DNA from 4 places in the Bacillus sp. D48C genome. Region 4 is predicted to be linked to each of the others. Evidence: predicted binding sites of a transcription regulator. Region 4 holds the regulator's gene; each other region holds the start of a gene.
What was found. Region 4 encodes LexA, which represses DNA repair genes until DNA is damaged. Its sites were predicted from a motif close to CGAACATATGTTCG; they were not measured.

Region 1: the regulator LexA is predicted to act here: its motif matches at 3,283-3,296, upstream of ACLBXA_RS28070 (Y-family DNA polymerase).
Region 2: the regulator LexA is predicted to act here: its motif matches at 3,109-3,122, upstream of ruvA (Holliday junction DNA helicase RuvA).
Region 3: the regulator LexA is predicted to act here: its motif matches at 4,108-4,121, upstream of ACLBXA_RS05045 (YolD-like family protein).

What each region holds. Positions count from the first base shown of each region.
Region 1 covers NZ_JBKFAQ010000020.1:18,260-23,660, forward strand. The annotation lists gene ACLBXA_RS28040 (DUF3967 domain-containing protein) at 1-38, opposite strand, end outside; gene ACLBXA_RS28045 (hypothetical protein) at 142-303, opposite strand; gene ACLBXA_RS28050 (hypothetical protein) at 372-860, opposite strand; gene ACLBXA_RS28055 (replication-relaxation family protein) at 880-1,425, opposite strand; gene ACLBXA_RS28060 (FtsK/SpoIIIE domain-containing protein) at 1,397-2,692, opposite strand; gene ACLBXA_RS28065 (helix-turn-helix domain-containing protein) at 2,994-3,227, shown strand; gene ACLBXA_RS28070 (Y-family DNA polymerase) at 3,340-4,605, shown strand; gene ACLBXA_RS28075 (YolD-like family protein) at 4,602-4,943, shown strand; gene ACLBXA_RS28080 (GH25 family lysozyme) at 4,977-5,401, opposite strand, start outside.
Region 2 covers NZ_JBKFAQ010000001.1:433,966-439,366, forward strand. The annotation lists gene ACLBXA_RS02330 (YhcN/YlaJ family sporulation lipoprotein) at 1-622, shown strand, start outside; gene ACLBXA_RS02335 (hypothetical protein) at 656-1,036, opposite strand; gene ACLBXA_RS02340 (BofC C-terminal domain-containing protein) at 1,518-2,048, shown strand; gene ACLBXA_RS02345 (iron-hydroxamate ABC transporter substrate-binding protein) at 2,060-3,004, opposite strand; gene ruvA (Holliday junction DNA helicase RuvA) at 3,193-3,810, shown strand; gene ruvB (Holliday junction branch migration DNA helicase RuvB) at 3,816-4,817, shown strand; gene ACLBXA_RS02360 (DUF2905 domain-containing protein) at 4,814-5,014, shown strand; gene queA (tRNA preQ1(34) S-adenosylmethionine ribosyltransferase-isomerase QueA) at 5,034-5,401, shown strand, end outside.
Region 3 covers NZ_JBKFAQ010000002.1:1,013-6,413, reverse strand. The annotation lists gene ACLBXA_RS05075 (RNaseH domain-containing protein) at 1-1,179, opposite strand, end outside; partial or broken gene ACLBXA_RS05070 (replication-relaxation family protein) at 1,380-1,552, opposite strand; gene ACLBXA_RS05065 (DUF3850 domain-containing protein) at 1,869-2,105, opposite strand; gene ACLBXA_RS05060 (ATP-binding protein) at 2,137-2,658, opposite strand; gene ACLBXA_RS05055 (ASCH domain-containing protein) at 2,658-3,044, opposite strand; gene ACLBXA_RS05050 (hypothetical protein) at 3,022-4,065, opposite strand; gene ACLBXA_RS05045 (YolD-like family protein) at 4,203-4,454, shown strand; gene ACLBXA_RS05040 (N-acetylmuramoyl-L-alanine amidase) at 4,486-5,401, opposite strand, start outside.
Region 4 covers NZ_JBKFAQ010000006.1:15,571-20,971, reverse strand. The annotation lists gene ACLBXA_RS16185 (bifunctional metallophosphatase/5'-nucleotidase) at 153-1,736, shown strand; gene ACLBXA_RS16180 (DUF896 domain-containing protein) at 1,776-2,015, opposite strand; gene ACLBXA_RS16175 (YneB family resolvase-like protein) at 2,061-2,717, opposite strand; gene lexA (transcriptional repressor LexA) at 2,859-3,479, shown strand; gene ACLBXA_RS16165 (DUF4097 family beta strand repeat-containing protein) at 3,570-4,373, opposite strand; gene ACLBXA_RS16160 (DUF1700 domain-containing protein) at 4,374-4,916, opposite strand; gene ACLBXA_RS16155 (PadR family transcriptional regulator) at 4,909-5,232, opposite strand.

The DNA of each region.
Region 1 (5,401 bases), on a different contig from region 4:
TATACTTCACTAGCAGAATAAACAATTTCGTCCGTCATAACGTCACAACACCTCCTAGTGAGAGTATTCCATGACGGTTAAGAATTTCCTGCAAAGAAAAAAGCCCTGTATGCATCGGGCTCAATTGTTAAGAAGTTATATTTAAGGCCATATAATTATAAGAACTACACCAAAAAGAATAAGTACTATCCCACACCCCATTGTTGGTTGCCCAATGTAATATCCCCATCTATTAGCATTTAAACCCACTAATATAAGAAATACACCTGCCAAAATAATAAGTGACATAACGAAAATCGGCAAATTTATCCCCCTCAACTTGTTTATACATCAATTATAATCTATTTAATTAATATAAATTCCATTAAAAGTCATATAGCCTTAGCTATCTCAACAAGTAGCCTCATAAACAATGGAATCATTTGAACCACTATATAGCCAATCCCAGCCCTTGAAATTAAACTGAATCCCCGTTCCTGGCTACCAACCATTATGAACAGCCCACCGCATAACGCTACAACGGATGCTATAGGATAGGATACTGCTTTAATCAAGAAGATAACCGGTTCAAACGCATTTACAATACGATTGTATAACTGGCCATCTATATAATTTTTTATTGCCCCGTCATTGGACTGCACATCTTTAAATACTTCATTCACGTCTGGATTATTTCCATCAGCAAATACATGAGGAATATCTATAACATTGCTGAATATAATAGCACTACCGATCACAATACTTATTCGCGCCGCCACGGGTGCGTATTTTTTTGCTTTCTTTTTGAACAAGCTCCACTTTTTCTTCGCTCCATAGTTACCATCCATAAAATCTTTGATGCTCATCGTCTCAGTTGCCATATGAACCATCTCCCTGTTTTTAATGGAAATCAGTAACCGTAAATATGTTACAATCCAATCCTTCACAAAGTTTTTGGAGTTGTTTTCTACGATATTCCGTCGTGGTGTACCAAATAAACTTAGGTGTCTTTTCAAATACTTTACATTCGATTAATTTGCGATACTTCTGCATCTTGATACGATTCGCGCTCATCTTTTGCTCATGATCCACCTCTACAATGTGGTAACGGCCATTATCCGTAAATAGTGCATCTGCAATTATAGAAACGATACCTTTCACATTCATCTTAACTTCCTGTTTCCACGTTTTCGGGCATTCGTAAGCGATGTAAATGTCGTTCCTCATAATATAATGGCGGAATTGATTCGAACGCTTGAGTATTTTCTTACTCCCGATACGCTCGCGCCCTTCCTTGTTCAAATAGAAAATTTTCTCGCCATCTCTAAAGCTAGATACATATTCTTCAAGACCTTTCATTACACGAGAAGCATTCCTATCACCACCGAGATCGTGAAGTACCTGGATTTGCTTTCTACTAAGAAAGCCGAGTTTCTTCAAGCTCAAGAGTATACTTTCCGTTCTCGCTTCCTTCATGGCTAGTTTTTGCATCTTGATGCTCCTTCCTCGCTCTGATATTGATGTGTGGCTTTATGATGTTATCAATTTGCTTATTATCGATATAGATTGTCTGTAGGCCCTTTTTCTCGTTCGTTTGATATATAGCCCTTCCTTTTATGTTAGGAAGGCTCTCTGCGCCGCCCTCGTCTAACACAGCGCGGCTCCCTGCTTCCGTCTGTAATCTAAAGCAAACACGAGCACCAATATTTTGTCTTAGCTGTGACGGCAGTGCCTCATTGGTCGGGTACTGCGTTGCGTATACCAAGCGAAATCCCGCTGCCCTGCCACGACGACCTATATCTACAATGATGTCCCTACACTCCTGATATGGCGCTATGTCGGCTGCTTCATCCACGATTACAAAATACCGTACTGGATCCCCGGCTTCTTTTATATCTTCGTATCCTTTTTCTAGTAAGTATTCGTTTCTAGCATTCAGCTTATCTTGCAATTCCCTTAGAGTCTCAAGGGCTTCCTCTGGATTCTTCGCAATTGATTCGACCTGATTTAGGAATCGGTATCGGTTGAAAGAGAGACCACCCTTCAAATCGATAAGGAATAGCTTTATATTTTCTGATTGATTGCGTACCAGGGATGTAATGATAAGCTTTAATACATTTGATTTCCCCATATCCGTCATGCCGGCCGAGATCATGTGTGATAACTGGTCAAAGTCGTGTTTTACTAATCCATCCCTTGTATAACCAATAGGAACTTCCCAGCCTCTGCACTGCCTCATCATTTCCTCCTCAAATTTCACAAAAACAGGAATCCCCTTCTCGTAAACTCGTATTTTGAGTAACCCATCGTAAGACAGCTCAATTTCCTTTCTAACGAGTTTTTTCTTGTTTATGATGTTTTGTATTTGTTTTAAGATATCTTTTCGCAGTCGAAGAGATTTGAAGTCTTGTAGTTTAAAATCATAAACTTTGCTCTTATGATTTAATCCATCTTCTAAATGTTGTATCTTTTGTTCAAAATCGGAGAAACTAAGACCAAGTGGAATTCTATACGCATATTCAACTCCCCAATCATTTCTTGTTTTGCGAAGCAACTGTATAGTCCTAGTCTCTTTTCCTTCTTTTACTTTTAATCCACAGTTAGCACAGATCCTTTGAATCTTGGAGGCATCATTTGTTGCTCCTTTTTGATGCATTTTCGATAGAAAGACTACACCACCGACAGCAGCTGAACTTACTAATTCAAATATCAATGTTAAAACACCACCCTTCTTTATGTATTCTGCAAGAATAGTCCTTGAAGATTAGAAGAGATAAAAACAACTATGAATCGTTGAAAATACTAATCTTTAAATGTCTGAAGCGATATTCTGTGAACGCATTCTATTTGGAATAGGTGAACCGAAGTTTTAAAAGGCTATCAAATTGGAACTGAGAATCGTAATTTGTTTGGTATGGTAAAAGGTATTTCATACTGTTTGTTTGATATGCATCTTTTTTTGCACTCGTATAAAAAAGTTAACTCTTGTACATGCTGTTACCGAGGTGACAGTAATGTTTGATTGGCTAAAACTAGGGAAAACCAATAGAAGTAAATTTGGGAAGTGGTTAGATCGACAAGGGATTTCTCAATCCGAATTAGGAGAAAAATCAAAGTTGAGTAGAGCAACAATTTCAAAATTGTGTAATGACCATACGTATAGACCAAAATTTTCAACTGTAGTTCAAATCACAAAAGGATTAAAGAAGTTAGGTAAAAACATAAAAGAAGATGAATTTTGGATGTAGCTTCACTTAAACGTGTGGGGCTATTTTATTTTTTTTGAAAAAACCTCTTCATAAAAGAACATACATTCGTATATAATAAGAACTAACGTTCTGTTATTTAGGGGGAATAACGGTGTATGACTATTCAATATTGCCAAACCGAATTGTTTTATGTGTAGATCTTCGTAGCTTCTATGCTTCAGTCAGTTGCATCAAGATGGGATTAGACCCACTTCATACTAAATTAGCTGTAGTCGGTGATGTGAATAGGAGTGGTTCGATTGTTTTGGCTGCAACTCCACCATTAAAAGCGTTGGGTGTTAAGAAAATGGCAAGATTATACGAGATACCACGTCGCAAAGATATTCTTGTGGTGAACCCAATTATGAGCACTTACATAAAATGCTCTAATTTTATCACGAAATTAGCTTTGCAATACGTGCCTATTGAGGATTTCCACCAATATTCCATCGATGAGTTTTTTATGGATATTACGGATAGTATTCATTTGTTTGCTAACGATCCGTATGAGTTCGCCTTGAAATTCAAGCGTGAAATATATGCAAAGACACGAATCGAATGCACGATAGGAATTGGTCCTAACCCTTTAATGAGTAAAGTTGCTTTAGATGTGGAAGCAAAGAAAACGAAAGATTGCATAGCATACTGGAAGTACGAAGATGTACCCATAAAATTATGGCCAATACGACCACTTAGTAAGTTTTGGGGGATTTCGGGTAAGACAGAAGCGAAGTTAAACCGAAAAGGAATTCATTCAATTGGAGACTTAGCGCAGTACCCACTCAAATATCTAAAGCAAAGCTTTGGGGTCATTGGCGAAGAACTACACTTACATAGTAACGGCATAGATTTTAGCCGCATATCAGAAAAATACATTCCAGCAACAACTTCTATTGGTAAGAGTCAAATACTTATGCGTGATTACACAATAGAAGAGTTTCCAATTATTCTACTGGAGCATATAGAAGAAGTTTGTTATCGAATGCGAAGACAAAACAAACTAGCTCAAACTATTCATTTTTCCATTGGTTATAGCAAAAATTACGCTGGTGGCTTCAGAAAAACTCACACTATGAACCGACCGACCAATTTAACAATGGATATATATAAGATTTGTACATATTTTTTACACGAGTTTTACACTGGAGAACCCATTAGATCCATCAATGTTTCTTTAACTAACTTAATCAATGAGGGCGAAGAACAAATCTCACTATTCGATAATGTAGTACAACGAGAAAAAGAAATGAGACTAACTAAAGTAATGGATGAAATACGCACTAAATTTGGTAAGAACAGCATATTAAGAGGAATTTCGTATACAAATAGTGCAACAGCAAGATACAGAAACACATTGTTAGGGGGACATAAAGCATGAACAACGCTAGTATGCCAAAAGGAAGAGGAATGGTTAAATGGACTCCATTCGCAGCGATGCCAGAACAGTTCGCAGGTATCCGTGAGATTATTAAAGACAAGACAAAAGTAGAACGCCCTACATTAACCCAGGATGAACAAGAACTTATTGAGAATACGCTATTATGTTCGCTACTTTCTGAAGAAGAAATATTGATTACATATTATGAAGATGGATTTTTACTTACTAGCTATATGACCGTCATTGATATTGATCCGTTGAATAAATCTATAATTTGTACGGATGCATTTTACAATAACATGACGTTGAAATTCATTGATATTGTTGATGCAAAATGAAAAAAGGCCGCCCGACAGGACGGCTTTTGTTGTTTACTTCTTAATATACTCGTAATACCACTTTCCATCTGGTCGAGTATCCATCCACCAAGTGATCTTATCTAATTCAGCATTGGGTAACACTTCCGTTTGTAAGTATGCTGTACCGGTTGATGGATCAGAAATAACTTGTCCTTTGGTTCCGCGTTCTGCCATAGCATTTAATACTTCCGGAACTAATGAAACGCCAAATCCACCAGATTTAACATATTGATATCCACCATTAGAAACGTTTTGTTCTGACTGATGCACTTCCGTAAACCAAGCTAAAGATTTGCTTCCAATTAATTCATTCAAATCACATTTGCCGATACCAGGTACATTTCCTGTTTCAGTGTATTGCCAAATATCGCATGGGTAAGCTGGTCTTTTTCCACCATAACGTGGAATCCATACAAAGTCAGCAACCACATTTGCCA
Region 2 (5,401 bases), on a different contig from region 4:
TGCTTCTTTGTTAGTTACCAGTGCATTAGCTGCATGTGGTACACCAAAAGATAACAATGCAATGGATGGACGTAACTACAATTACGAGCGTACATCTTATAATGATACACACCAGTATCGTGATAATGTAACGCGTAATGATCGCTATACAGATTATGTAACATATAGAAATGGTCGTAACGATACAGGATATAACAATTATTACCGAGATGTAAATTACAACGGTCAAATTGCTAATCCACATCCAACACGTAATATTACAATGAATAATTCATACATTAACAATGATGGTAAAACAGCAGAAAAAATTACAAATCGTGTGAAACGTATGAATAACGTGGACCGTGTGTCTACAGTTGTATATGGAAACGATGTGGCGATTGCGGTAAAACCGCGTAATACAGTGACAAATGAAACGGCGATGGCGAACGAAATTCGTCAAGCTGTTGTAAATGAAGTTGGAAACAGAAATGTCTATGTTTCTGTAAGAAATGATATGTTTACTCGTGTCGATGCAATGAGCACACGCCTACGTAACGGTACAGTTACAAACGATTTTAATCGTGATATAGGAAATATGTTCCGAGACATTCGTTACGGTTTAACTGGTACTATGCGATAGCAAAACAAAAGAGGAAGGGATAGCCCTTCCTCTTCATTCATCGTTGTCTTGTAAACGACGTTTTTTAATAAAATAACTAACGGAGTAAGAAACTAAAAAGCATATGAGGAAAACACTACCTGTTAGAATAGCTTTAAATAGAGGTCTTTCAGGAATGAAAATGAGATAAATAATAGTAATAATAATTCCAATAAGAAGAGAGCGTAAAACAAGCTTGTAATAAGGGGTTAATTTTATTTCCTTTTCGCCTTCTTCTACATCGATTGAAACACTTAACTGTAAATAAGCAAGTAAAATACTCGTAAGCATAAATAATAGCCATAATGGAGATTTCGTAATTTGATCAATTCCTTCAGTGAATCCGATATAGCCTAAAATCTCAACTACCCCAATGTATTGAAAAAGAAAGGCCATACGTATGTTTTTTAACGTTTGAAGAATGAGACGTTCATCCTTTATTTTTTCACAATATTCATCCCCTACTTATTATGATTTCGCTTTTATATCTATTGTAATATATATTACAATTATCAATTTATAATTTACATAAAATAATTTGGATGAAAGAGGAAATAAGATATTTTTATAAACATGTTGCACTTATACTTTATTAATGTTATATTAACAAAGCGATGAGCTAATTTACGTAAGACGAGAGATATGCTTAAGTGCTAAACACGCGAATGTGGTCGCCTGGTCTCTCGCCGTAAACGCATCAAGACGCCTGCTTTGCAGGCGTCTTTCATTTTATATAAAAGTAAATGATACATGCAGATGAGGTAAATGCCTATCTGCATTTTTTATTTTTTCGAAAGAAATGTAATATGGATAAAACCCCCATTTCCGGAAAAACTACTAATGAAAGTTTGATTTTGCCTAGAAGAGGTGAACGGAAATGAAATGGATACTGATTGCGGTGCAAGCTTTCGTTATGATGTTTTGTTTCGTTTATGAAACGAATGTGAAGGCGGAAGGGCCAGTACCAGAAGTAACGAAAAAAGAACCCGAAGTTACAATTTTATTAGAGCGTATGTATGTTGATGGAGAAGTAAGTGAGGAAATACTTACAGAAAAAGTGGTGGATTTAGAAAAGTTTTTACAGCAGTATAAAGAATGGCAGCTCGTTGATCGTGATGATGTACAAATTGTATTGCAAAAGAAAGTTGATGATATTTCTCCGTTATTAAAAACGAGCGGTTATTTTGGCGTGTCAGAGGAAGGGATATTACAAATTTTCAAAGGTGTACCGAAAAGTGATAATGCGATTCACTCCTTCTTCCAAATTGATATGAAAAAGCTTGAGAGTTATGAGCGTGCGAAATTGAAGCGTGGTATTCGGATTAAATCAAAAGAAGGTTTTGTGAGAACGATTGAAAAAATGAAGCAATACGCAGTGCAAAATAAGAAAAAAAGCAGCTCATGGTGAGCTGCTTTTTCTTACTTATTCTTAGCTAAAATTTCTTTTGCGATTTCATCGATTAGCATATCTTTTCCGATTGGATTGAATGCTTTCGTATTGAAGATTTCGTTTGATACTTCATATACATGATTGTTTTTCACAGCTTTATTGTCTTTCCAAACGGCACTGTTTTTGTAGTCTTCGTAAACTTTATCAGCTTCGCCGCCAAAGTTTACAATAAACATTTGATCAGGTTGGAATGCAACAAGACCTTCTAGCGATACTTGCGCCATTGTTTGTTTTAAATCTGTACCTTTTGTTGCTGGAAGTTTTAAGTCATTAAAGATGATGTCACCGTATCCGAAGCTGCCGTATACGCGGAAGTTTTGTGGTGTAACTGCAACGAACATAAAGTTCTCATCTTTTGTTTTCTCTTTAATTTTTTTAGATAAAGAGTCTGCTTTCTTATCGTAGTCTGCAATCCATTTGTCTGCTTTCTTCTCTTCGCCAAATAGCTTACCTACTTCTTTAAATTTACCACGCCAGTCTTCTAAGTTTGTTTCTAGAACAACTGTAGGTGCAACCTTTTCTAGTTGATCATAAATTTTTAATTGACGGTTGTTTAAAATAATTAAGTCTGGTTTTAAAGCAGTAACAGCTTCTAAATCAACTTTAGGTGCCCAGTACCAACCTACTGCTTTTACTCCATCTAACTTATCTGTTAAGTGATTTTGGATTTTATCTTTATATGTATTTGCTGTACCAACAGGTTTGTGTCCAAGAAGTAATAGTTCTTCTGTTGATCCAGATAAGTCAACAATTCTCTTTGGATTTACTGGAATTGTTGCTTCACCTTTAGCATGTTTTACAACTTTTGTTTTCGGTTGTTCTTTTGCTTTCGATTCTTCTTTTTGAGAAGAGCAGCCAACGATAGAAAGAACAACAAGCATAATAGTAAATAAAATAAATAGCTTACGTTTCATCCTGATGTAACCCCTTTAATTAGTATTGATAATCATTATCGACCTCTGTATATTAAGGTGCTTTAACCTTTCTGTCAATGGAAAATAACAGAAGTTTCAAGTGGAGAACATTTGTTGGGGCAGTCTCGCTTTTCTATCATTAAATATGTTAAAATGGAATACATGATTTAAGAGGGAGAGATCGTATTTTGTTTGAATATGTTACAGGTTACGTGGAGTATGTAGGGCCGGAATATGTCGTAATTGATCATAATGGAATTGGTTATCAAATTTTCACACCGAATCCGTATGTATTTCAAAGAAGTAAGCAAGAAATCCGTGTCTATACATATCATTATGTGAGAGAAGATATTATGGCACTTTACGGGTTTAAAACACGTGAAGAGCGTTTATTATTTACAAAGTTGTTAGGCGTGTCTGGCATTGGGCCAAAAGGCGCTCTTGCAATTTTAGCTTCTGGTCAAACAGGACAGGTCGTTCAAGCGATTGAGCATGAAGATGAGAAGTTTTTAGTGAAATTCCCAGGCGTCGGAAAGAAAACAGCACGCCAAATGATTTTAGATTTAAAAGGAAAACTAGCAGATGTCGTACCAGATGCATTTGTTGATTTATTCTCAGACACAGAACGTTTTGATGAGAAGAAAGGTACATCAGCTGAGCTTGATGAGGCACTGGAAGCTCTGCGCGCACTTGGATACGCAGAACGCGAAGTTTCTCGCGTTGTACCAGAGTTATTAAAAGAATCATTAACGACGGATCAGTATATTAAAAAGGCACTTAGTCTTTTACTAAATGGTAAGAGGTGAGTATAATGGACGAACGTCTCCTTTCAGGGGAATCTGCATATGAAGATTCGGATTTAGAATATTCATTACGGCCACAGACGCTCCGTCAGTATATTGGCCAAGATAAAGCGAAACATAATTTAGAAGTATTTATTGAAGCGGCGAAAATGCGTGAAGAAACGTTAGATCATGTGCTTTTATATGGACCACCAGGTCTTGGTAAAACGACGCTTGCGAATATTATTGCTAATGAAATGGGCGTTAATGTTAGAACAACTTCAGGTCCGGCAATTGAAAGACCAGGAGATTTAGCTGCTGTATTAACAGCGCTTCAGCCAGGAGATGTATTATTTATTGATGAAATTCATCGTTTGCATAGATCAATTGAAGAAGTATTGTATCCTGCAATGGAAGACTTTTGCCTTGATATCGTAATTGGAAAAGGGCCTTCAGCACGTTCTGTACGCCTAGATTTACCGCCATTTACATTAGTTGGAGCAACGACACGCGCCGGAGCATTATCAGCGCCGCTTCGTGACCGATTCGGTGTACTTTCAAGGTTAGAGTATTACACAGTAGATCAGCTTTCTGCGATTGTTGAACGTACAGCAGAAGTATTCGAAGTTGAAATTGATTCGTTAGCTGCACTAGAAATTGCAAGGCGTGCTCGTGGTACACCTCGTATTGCAAATCGTCTTTTAAGACGTGTACGTGATTTCGCGCAAGTTCGTGGTAACGGAACGGTTACGATGGAAATTACACAAATGGCATTAGAGCTACTGCAAGTAGATAAATTAGGTTTAGATCATATTGATCATAAATTACTGCTTGGTATTATTGAGAAATTCCGTGGTGGTCCAGTTGGATTAGAAACGGTTTCAGCAACAATTGGAGAAGAATCTCATACGATTGAAGATGTGTATGAGCCGTATTTATTACAAATTGGCTTTTTACAACGAACGCCAAGGGGCCGAATTGTAACGCCGCTTGCGTATGAACATTTCGGAATGGAGATACCAAAAGTATGACGGAGATGCCAAAGCTGCTTATTACAGCGGGGATCTTACTCATTGTTGTTGGATTAGCTTGGAAGTTCATTGGAAGGCTTCCAGGCGATATTTTTGTTAAAAAAGGAAACGTTACCTTTTATTTTCCTATCATTACATGTATTGTGTTAAGTATTGTATTATCTTTTATTATGTATATAATAAATCGATTCAAATAAGAAATAGGTGGATATAGCTATGGATATAAATCTGTTTGATTTTCATTTACCAGAAGAACTTATTGCACAAGTCCCGTTAGAAGATCGTGAAACATCAAGATTAATGGTGTTAGACCGTGAAACAGGTGATATTGAGCATAAACATTTTACGGACATTCTTTCCTACTTACATGAGGGGGATTGTTTAGTTTTAAATGAAACGAAAGTTATGCCTGCTCGTTTGCATGGTGTGAAAGAAGATACAGGCGCACACATTGAAGTACTTCTTTTAAAACAAGAAGAGGGCGATAAGTGGGAAACGCTTGTAAAGCCAGCGAAACGTGTAAAAGAAGGAACTGTTATCTCTTTTGGCGAAGGGAAATTAAAAGCAACTTGCACAGGAACTGC
Region 3 (5,401 bases), on a different contig from region 4:
CAAATTTGCATCTACAATGAAGTAAACTTGTTCATTTTGTTCTTTTGCATATTGTACAATTTCCATTAATGTTTCGAAAACATATTGTTTAAAAAGAGCCCCCATATCATTTCTCTTTGATGGTTGTGATAAAAATGCATTATGTTTATTTATATTTAATAATACGTAATCAATCTTTTGCCACTCTGTATTCCCATATAATTTATATAAAATTTCTTTTCCTTTTATTTTTGAAAGAATAGGTAAGAAATCAAATTTCGATATTCGTTCAATTGATAAATTAACATATGTACAAGGTAAATTTATCTTATTCCAACTACGCTTCAAAAATCCTTTTTGTTCTAATAGACTAAAAACACTATTTACAATTGTTTTACGAGATACACTTTGGCCTATAAATAAATTAATAAATGTTGAAATACGATTTGTTCGTGCAAATCCCTCTCTAATGATTTGTTTTGGATCAATTTTTTCGCGTCCATCACAATTTTTCATTGCGATTAATGCTAATGTCGCATCACTGCGCTCACCCGCGGTAGCATAGACAGCTTTCGTAACATCATCTACAAGATTTGTTTTATATTTTTGACAATATTGCATTTTATATGGATTTTGTAACACCTTTTCAATATTGTATCTCACAATCTTTAATAATACTGGGAAATCTGTATTCAATACATAAGAATTTTCACCAATTTTAGTCAAAACAATTTCGCTATCAAGTAATGCTTGTTCTATTTCCAGCGCTATATTTTCAGACCAAACTTCTAATGTTAATGTCTCTAATCCTTTTGGTGCAAATAAAGGAAATAATTCATTTTTGTTATTTGTTGCTACCTTTTTACATTCTGGAAGTATTGTGAAATAAGAGAATTTACGCTGGAATTCTTTAAATAAATACTCTCTTTCCTTTACTTTTATACCTGGTTCTATTTTAGTACCTTGGACTTTATATATTCTTTCATTGTATGGAAATAACACCCTTTTATTTTCCCCGACAATATAATCTTTCGGATATTGGAGAATATGGTCTAAATCCAAATCTCCACCTATTTGAAAATCATCTTTTAAATTTCTAAATATCTTAATCCATTTCATGCCGGTTGTAGCTTGTTGCATTTTTAGTTTTACAAACCGTATTTTTTTATTATTTGATGCAAACTCTGGGGTAGAAATCAATATCATCCCTCGTTTTCGTCTGAAAAGTAAAGGAATATCTGGATGATTATATTCTTGATATTAAGACTGTTTTTATGAGCATTTCGTATAAGTATGATGTAACTGATTAAAGCTATTTTCAAAGAAGACATATCAGCGATAATTTATGTCTATTTCTTATAGGTGTTAGCAAGTGTGTTTGCAAACTTGTTTGCACTTTTTTATTGAAACTCTGGGACAACATACACCTTCACATAAACGCCATTCTTCATTACAAACTGCTCTAAAGTTTTTTGTCTATATTCTGTTACGGTAAAAAATGAACGATTGGTATTTTATCCTTATATTTATTTTTGTAGTAAGTTGTAAACTCACCACACCTTTTCATTTTCTTCTACAGTAAGTTATATTAAGAATTACTTTTTAATTCCTTGATATAGATAAACCTTTTATATTATTGATATATTAAAGATACGATTTCATAGGCTTTTAATTGAATACTTTGTGGGCGCCTATACAATTTAAAAACCCACCTATCATTACAATTAAGTGGGTTTTTAAATTTATGTTTTTACTTTCTCATTATTAACTGTTATAGTTACGCAAAAGTAAAATAGCCTTTAAGTCGACTAATTATATTCCTTTAATATCAAAAGGAACCCAAACAAAAAATTAAATATACGCCTTGTTAAGATTATGAAATAAAAATACTATACTATTTTAAAACTAAAAACTACATAACCCTCTTTTTGCTCAAAATCTGTAATATACAAAATTTCTATCGCTATGCTTCTTCCTGTATATTCTTTTCGCTCATTATCCCATTCATTTAAATTAATTGTATCACCTACATGAAAATCCCTATCATTTTTGCGGATTTCAAAGGTCTTAATACGCTTCAACACCGGTTCAAAAAAAACGGTATTTATTTTCAAATTATGTAGCATAGTATACTCTTCACTCCTAACCAAAATACTACTAGCTTTTAATAAATCTAATTAGCTCTGAGTATGGTTCAATTTCATCATACATAAATAACTCGATATCATTCTCTTGCGAATATTTAATAGCCTGACACATTTCAAATTCTTGAAAATCCGCTAACAGTTCTATCGAATATTTTATACGATCTCTTTTGAATAATCTTTCTTTTATTACTTGAGGATTATTTTTCATAAAAATAATCTTACTCATATTAGTACCCTTAAAAGTTGAAAAATCTAAAGGGTTTATTTCATTTTTCGAGTTTAACAAGCAAAAATGTCCATCTAACAACAATTTTGAATCAGTTAATTCTAAATTGTTTAATTCACTCTTCCACATCTCTTGATTCCTCGAAATATTACCAGTACTCTTTTGAGATATTTCAATATCATTACCCGCTTTTCTAATTAAATCACTAACAGAAAATGCTTCAAGATCCATGTCATTTTGTAACTTTTTTACTAAAGTTGATTTTCCAACACCATGTATGCCAGATAAAAAAATATATTCTACCATCATATGCCTCCATTGGTATAACAAAATGATTGAGGTGCACCTTTTAAAGTACTATCGAATTCGATTAAATCTAAAGGCTTTTCATATTTTTTAAATTCTTTAATCTGTATTGCAAATCCTTTTTGTTTCCCCTCAAAATAATGATTAAAAAATCTTCTAGTTATCCCCGAATATTCTTTTGTCTGTTTCCATATGTTTTTGGGATTATCCATAATTATATCTTCTATTTCAAACTCCCCTACCACTTTTCCATATGGTTTAGTTGCATAAACTACTACAGAAGAAACATCTTTTCTTTTAAAGATATTTTTTCTGTATTCAAATCTTTTATTTCCCGAAATAATTTCTTCTACAAACTCCGGTTTAATCGATAATAAAACTTTCACATACCTCACCTAATTCTAAAATCTTTTCAAATTGTGAATTTGTTAAGGGCATAAAACCTGCGTACTTCCCGTCACTTATCACATTTTTTTCAATTAATTCTTTCCTAATAATACGTTTTGGCAATGCAATATTATACAACATTTTAATAATATGAGGATACTTTTTTAACTCCCAAAATCCTTTTAACTCTAGAGGGGTAAAAATTGTTCCTTTACCGCAAAATTTAATGAATTCGTCAAAGTTATTAAATTCACTAATATGTTTTCTCTCTATTACAGTACATATAGATGTTGCAACAGAACTATATTTAGCGGACTGACCCCATTCAGCTGTTCGATAAATTACTAACATATCTCCAGATTGAATACTTTCTATCCCCAGCATAGCTGTTAAATAAACCTTTTCAACTGTATTTGTAAAAGATAAATCTTCTATTTTATGATTTCTTTCCGTGTCTAGTTTTGAAAACGGAAATAATCTTGTATGGTATTTAGGATAGATACCAAGTACAAATTTATTGTTTTCCTCTAATTGAATACATGGAAAGTCTCTAAAAATATCATTTTTTTTCTCCAATGTTTTTACATATACCAATTCACCGTTATTTTTTCTCCCCCAAAAAACAAAACCAAACTTTTCAAATATCTCCACTAACTTTACTTGCTTTTCAAAAAGAGTTACATAGCATTCAGAATACTGTTCTTCTAGCATTCTCTTCAAAATAATACCAATAAAACGTTCTCCCAGAACTGTTCCATGTGGATTGATTTTAAAGGTTCCAATCTTAAGGCGTCTTTTTTTCAGAAAATTCGGGGTGATAGTATCATCAGACTCATCTTCTTCCTTAAGATACAAAAATCCCTGAACTCCATTTTCTCTTAAAACATAAGCTTTTTCACCTTGATAGGCTTTCTTCTCGAACCATCTTTCGAAACCCTCATAGTCCTCTATCAGACTTTCGAAAAAGCGATCATTTACATCTAATTGTGAAATTTCAATTTGTTCAATTACATCATTCATTAACTTTCTTCCTCCTATGTTATCATTTCTAGCACCAATATTCAAACATACGTTCTTAACTAGAGTATATTTATTGTTACCACTTAATTATAGCAAAAAAAGGAATTTTTTATAAAAAAATCTTTTCATTAAACGAAATGCTTAACGATTTAAATAAAGTTCCTAAATCAATTGTTAGCGTTGATATGCAGGAGCAAATTGAACGAAGTCTTATTCATTCGATGCAAAGTAAAGAGGAAATATCTATTTCATACTATCGTGACGGAATAATCCACGACATGTACATAAGTGTATCGCATATTGAACCGCTGATAAAAACTGTATATTGTACAGATGCTTTTGCTTTGAGTACTGAGTTTAAGTTTGATGAATTAGTGAATATAAACTAAAAAAAAGCCGCCCAATAAACGGCTCTTATTTTTACTTTTCAAACTTCACATATTCACCTGAAACCCATTGGTCGCCACCAACATTATACCAACCGTCTCTATATCCCCAAGACTGATATCTTTCGCTCTGATACACATTTTTTTCGACACCATAGTTAGTTCCTGGACCAGTACGAACGCGTAACACATCAGCAGTAATAGTTACTACACCAATGCCATCATTTGAAGGTTTAGAAGCTGCTGGTGCATTTTCTCCTATATAACGAATGTATGATGAATCATTATATACCCACTGATCGCCACCTAAGTTTAGCCACCCATTTGACTCACCCCATACTTGGTAGCATTCTCCTTTCCCTAATTGACGAATAACCCCGTATCCAGTACCAGGTCCTTTACGAAGATTAACATTATTCCCCTCAATATATGCAATACCTGTCCCACTAGATGACGGTGGAATATGAGTTGGGGGTACGTTATTACCTCCACCGTTATATACATTTTGGACTCTTTCAATAAAGCTGTTCCAACGTTCTTCTGCTAACATACGATGAGGACAATACTTTCCACTCCATGATTTATGTGTACGAACTTTACTGATTGGAATGTTGTACTGTTTCATTAATTGAGCTACAACGATAGCTGCATTATCTTCAGCTTTATAATATCGATCTCCACCACTTAAAGAGTAACAAATTTCAACTCCAATAGATTTACGATTTCCGTTACCACCACCATCACCGCAATGCCAAGCGTTACGCTCTAAAGGAATACCTTGTACAGCTTCTTTATCGTCTACCGCAATATGAAACGATACTTGGTTGTCATTACGAATCATATAAGCCACTTCGTTATTTGCTGTAGCATCGTTATAAGTATTGTGGACAGTAATGAATTCTGGATTCATTGTATAAGGACACTTAGTACCATATTTGCTTGCATCAACT
Region 4 (5,401 bases):
AGCTTCCGTAAACATGAAGAAATATATCACATATTTTGATGCACAATTTGTTATTTACAGAATCTTTACACATTCTATACATTCACATCAAAATTCACTTCACATATTTGATATGATGAATTGGAAGATAACAATAGAAAAGGTGAGTCATATTGGAACAAAATCAAACTGTAACTTTAAACATCTTATTAACAAGCGATATACATGGCACTGTTTATCCCATTTACTACCAAGATAACTCCCCGGCAGAACTTGGTTTAGCTAAAATTTCTACTCTTATAAAAAAAGAACGTTCCCAAAATACAAACGTTCTTTTAATTGATAATGGTGACTTCATTCAAGGAACACCATTTACTTATCATTATGTTACATACGAAAAAAACAAAAAAAACCCAATGTCCTTATTAGCGAATTACCTACAGTATGATGCTGCAGTTATCGGCAATCATGAATTTAATTACGGGATGGACATATTAAATAATGCTGTGACTACTGCGAACTTCCCGTACCTATCAGCAAACATTTTAGATAAAAACATAAAGAAACCCTATTTCGGAAAACCTTATATAATCAAACAGATTGAATCAAATATAAAAATTGCTATTTTAGGGGTAACAACACATTACATCCCAAATTGGGAACAGGCCCATCATATTAAAGATTTACTATTTGAAGATGCATTAGAGACTACAAAAAAATGGGTTTCTTATATTCACGAACACGAGAAACCAGATTTATTAGTCGTAGCCTATCACGGTGGATTTGAAAGTGATTTACAAACCGGGGAACCGACTGAAGTGTTAACAGGTGAAAACCAAGGATATGCAATGTGCCAGGAAATTGAAGGCATAGATCTTTTACTAACAGGTCATCAACACCGAGACATTTCTCACACAATGGCTAACGGTGTAACAATTTTACAGACCGGATGCAATGGACACTCAGTTGGAAAAGTAAAAGTAACATTCGAAAAAATGAAACATAAATGGGTGAAAAAAGAGAGTTCTTCTGAATTATTATCTGTACAAGGGGTTGCAGCGGACCAAGATGTACTTTCATTGGTAGCCGATTACGAAGAGAAAACACAAAAGTGGCTTGATCAACCTATTGGAATTATTGAGGGGGACATGCAAATTTCAGATGCTATGCAAACTCGTTTGCATGATCATCCTTTTATCGAGTTCATAAATAAAATACAGATGGATATAGCTAATGTATCAATTTCTTGTACAAGTTTGTTCCATAATACATCTCCAGGCTTCCCAGAACATGTAACAATGCGTGACATCGTTTCTAATTATATTTATCCAAACACATTAAAAGTAATTAGAATAACTGGAGCAGATATAAAAGATGCTCTTGAACTCTCTGCTTCTTATTTCACATTAAAAACAGATGGATCCATCATCGTAAGCCCTACCTACATAGAACCAAAGCCACAACATTATAATTATGATATGTGGGAAGGGATTTCATATGTATTAAACATTTCAAAACCAATTGGTGAAAGAGTAGAATCTTTACAGCATAAAAGTGCTCCTCTTAATATGAATGACGAATATGACGTTGTAATGAATAATTATCGTGCAAGTGGCGGGGGAAATTTCTTTATGTTTCAAAACAAACCGATAGTAAAAGATATACCCACTGATATGTCTGAACTTATCGCTAATTATATATTGGAACATAGAACGATAGAAGCAACCGTTAATAACAACTGGAAAGTTATTAAATAAGGATTTTTACAAATAAAAAAGATGGGCTTCGCCCATCTTTTAATTTAATTTTGCATTATCTTGCTTTTTTAAAGCTTTTAATTTCGTCGGTGTAACATCTGTACCTTCTTCGTTAACAACTTTAATACCTTTAAGTTCGTTTAACATATTTTGACGAAATCCTTTTAAATATTGTTCACGTAGCGATTGACGCTCACGTTGCTCTTCTTCAGTTAAACCTTCAGCTTTTGCTTTTTTCGCTAAGAAGTTAATGCGTTCAACGAGTTCGTGATTAATCATCTCGAATCCCCCTTCTAATCAAAACTGATTATTATCATACAATAGTTACTCTTCTTTATCAAGCAATTGCTTCGTATACTCTACATATCTACGATGTACAGTCGCCTTTGAAACATTATGACCAAATCCACGTAGTGTTGCTGCAATTTCTTCAAACGTGAGTTCACTTTTTCGCAAACGTACAATTTCCTCAATTGGCACTTCTTTTTTCTCTCTTCCTACACTTAAATGACGATTTTTTAAATTATTTTCTGGACGATAACCTTTTTCTACTGCACGTTGCATACCTCGTTTAATTTTCAAGTTATGAATCTTCCTTTGATATTCTTCAACAATACCAATAATATCTAATACCATCGAATCAGAATCCGACAATTGTAATTCACCATTATGTGTATGTGTATATACTTTTATGCCTTCTTTATGTAAACAATGCATTAATGCAATCTTCGCATTCCCTCTACCAAGGCGCGTTTCATCTTGTATAAGTAACACATCAATTTGTTCGTCCCGAATTGTATCTAACACCTCTAATATACCGTCACGTTCAATTGTATACCCACTAGCCTGCTCTTCAATCACCTTAGTAACATTCATTTGATAGCGCTCAGCTAAATGCAATAATTCATCTTTTTGACGTAATAATGATGTTTCTTGCGCTTCTTTCGTTGTACTCACACGTGCATAAATAATTGCATTCATTTTGAACCCCTCTTTCTCCCTATCATTTCCCTATAGTGTAACATAAATCTGCCATTTGTTCGAACTTATGTTTGTAGAATGTTTTTTCACATGTTATACTTATTAATAAGAAAAATGAAAGAAAACGAGGTGTTAGAAAACATGGAAAAGTTAACGAAACGCCAGCAAGACATTCTCGACTTTATTAAGCTAAAAGTACAAGAAAAAGGATATCCACCTTCCGTACGTGAAATTGGTCAAGCAGTCGGCCTCGCTTCTAGTTCTACAGTGCACGGACATTTATCACGATTAGAAGAAAAAGGATACATTCGACGCGATCCAACAAAACCACGTGCCATTGAAATTTTAGGCGAAGACCGAATGGATACGGAAACACAATCTGTTATTCAAGTTCCAATTGTCGGAAAAGTTACTGCTGGTTTACCAATTACAGCGGTCGAAAGCGTAGAGGAACATTTCCCACTTCCAGCTAGCATTGTTTCCGGAGCAGACCAAGTGTTCATGTTACGTATTTCTGGAGATAGTATGATTGAAGCTGGTATTTTCGATGGAGATTTAGTTGTTGTTCGCCAACAACAGTCTGCATATAATGGTGAAATTGTAGTCGCTTTAACAGAAGATAACGAAGCAACTGTTAAACGTTTCTATAAAGAAAAAGACCATTTCCGTCTACAACCAGAAAACTCTTCATTAGAACCTATCATTTTAAAACAAGTGTCAGTTATCGGGAAAGTAATTGGCGTATATCGTGATTTACATTAAAAATAACAAAAAGAAGATAATTACCTTATTTATATACGGTAATTATCTTCTTTTTGTATTTTGATAGATTTCCATGCACTCTATTTCTTATTAACGAGTTTCAATCGTGACATCTCCAGCAGCCGTTTTACCGCTAATCTTTTTACTACCATTTCCAATTGTTACGTTATTATTTTCTTCATTAAAAATTGTTACATCTCCGGCAGCACTTTGCCCAGTAATTACCGCATCTTGTGGTTTTTCCGATAAAGTAATATCTATATCTCCCGCAGTTGAACTTGCTTCTAGATTATACTTAGAATCATGATCTTGAATATTTATTTCCCCACTTGTTGTTTTTGCAGTCACTTTCCCTATTACTTTTTTAAAGTTCACCTCACCAGCTTTTGTAGATCCCTCCACATTCTTAGACGTTACTTGTTTCAGCTCTACTTCTCCAGCAAGTGTTCTAACACTTACACTATCACTTTTCACATCACTCATTTCGATTTGTCCAGCAGATGAATTTACTTTTACATCTTGATAAGAGCGTTCGGGCACAAGGAGAGTCAATTTAGACGTTTGGAACCTAAAATCGTAAAAAGAAAAATCAAATGAAGCACCTTTTTCTCTTTCCCCAATAATTTTTAATGTGTCACCATCTTCTGCAATACGAATCACTTGTTTACGTACATCTCCTGATTGCTTTACATAAAAAGAAGAGTCAGGAGATTTTTGGATAACAATATCTCCGGCATCTAACTTAACTTCTATATTTTTTAATGTTTCGTTTTTAATTACATCTTCTTTATCGCCTTTTTCAGCAGTTTGTACTGCTTTTTCATATGTTTGGGAAATTCCTATTACTCCAATAATGATACAAGCGATAGCGATTAAAAATAGTTTTTTCATCATTTACTCTCCTTTTATCATTTTGAAGTTCCATATTACGTATCGTACACACAATCTCTTAAACCACTTTGTACTATAAAAAGCGATAATACATAACAACAAACCTACTCCAACAAACGTTATACTAACGAAAAGATCCAACCATATAAAAGTACCCATAAATACTTTTCCAATAACGAAAAATGGTGTTACTACACTAGCAATACCACCAATCCAAAAAGAAAATATAAAAGCAATAATTGCGACTAACGGGCCTAACACAATAATAAAATTAAACAAACTAAGTCCAATCGCTGCCATAACAGCTCTTGTCACATTTGAAGTCGATGGATTTTTTTTCATTTCATCGAAGCGATACATCGCAAGTAATTCTTTTGCGATTACTTTCGGAGAACCAAGGCCCTGTATTATTTCTGATTCAGTTTTCCCCTCTTCTAGTCCAAACTGAAAGTGCTCTTCATAATCCAATAAAATATCTTGCCTCTCTTCCTCTGGTAACTTTCTAAGATAACTTGATAATTCTTTAAGAAACCCTTCTTTACTCATCCCATTCCACCCCTTCAATAATTTCTTGTACCCCTTTCGCAAAATCACGCCATTCTGTTACTAACAAATGAAATTGCGTCTCCCCTTGTTCTGTTAATTGATAATATTTACGAGGTGGCCCTTCCGTAGATTCCTTTAAATACGTTTGAAAATACCCTTCTTTCGTCAAACGACGTAACAAAGGGTATACTGACCCTTCCGATATTAAAAATTTATTAGAGATTTGCTGAACAAGTTCATAACCGTAACTATCTTTACGTTTTACAAGTGCTAATACACAAAGTTCAAGCACACCTTTTTTAAACTGAACGTTCAAGTGCCATCCTCCTTCCCTATCTCAGTACTGTTCAATACACGGTACCTGATTTATCCATAATATACCACTTAGTATTATTTATTGCAAGGTACTAAGCTATATTTATTCCCTAAATTTAGAAAGCGAACTAACGAATCCCTGAATAAGACTGTGTTATAACTAAGCATCC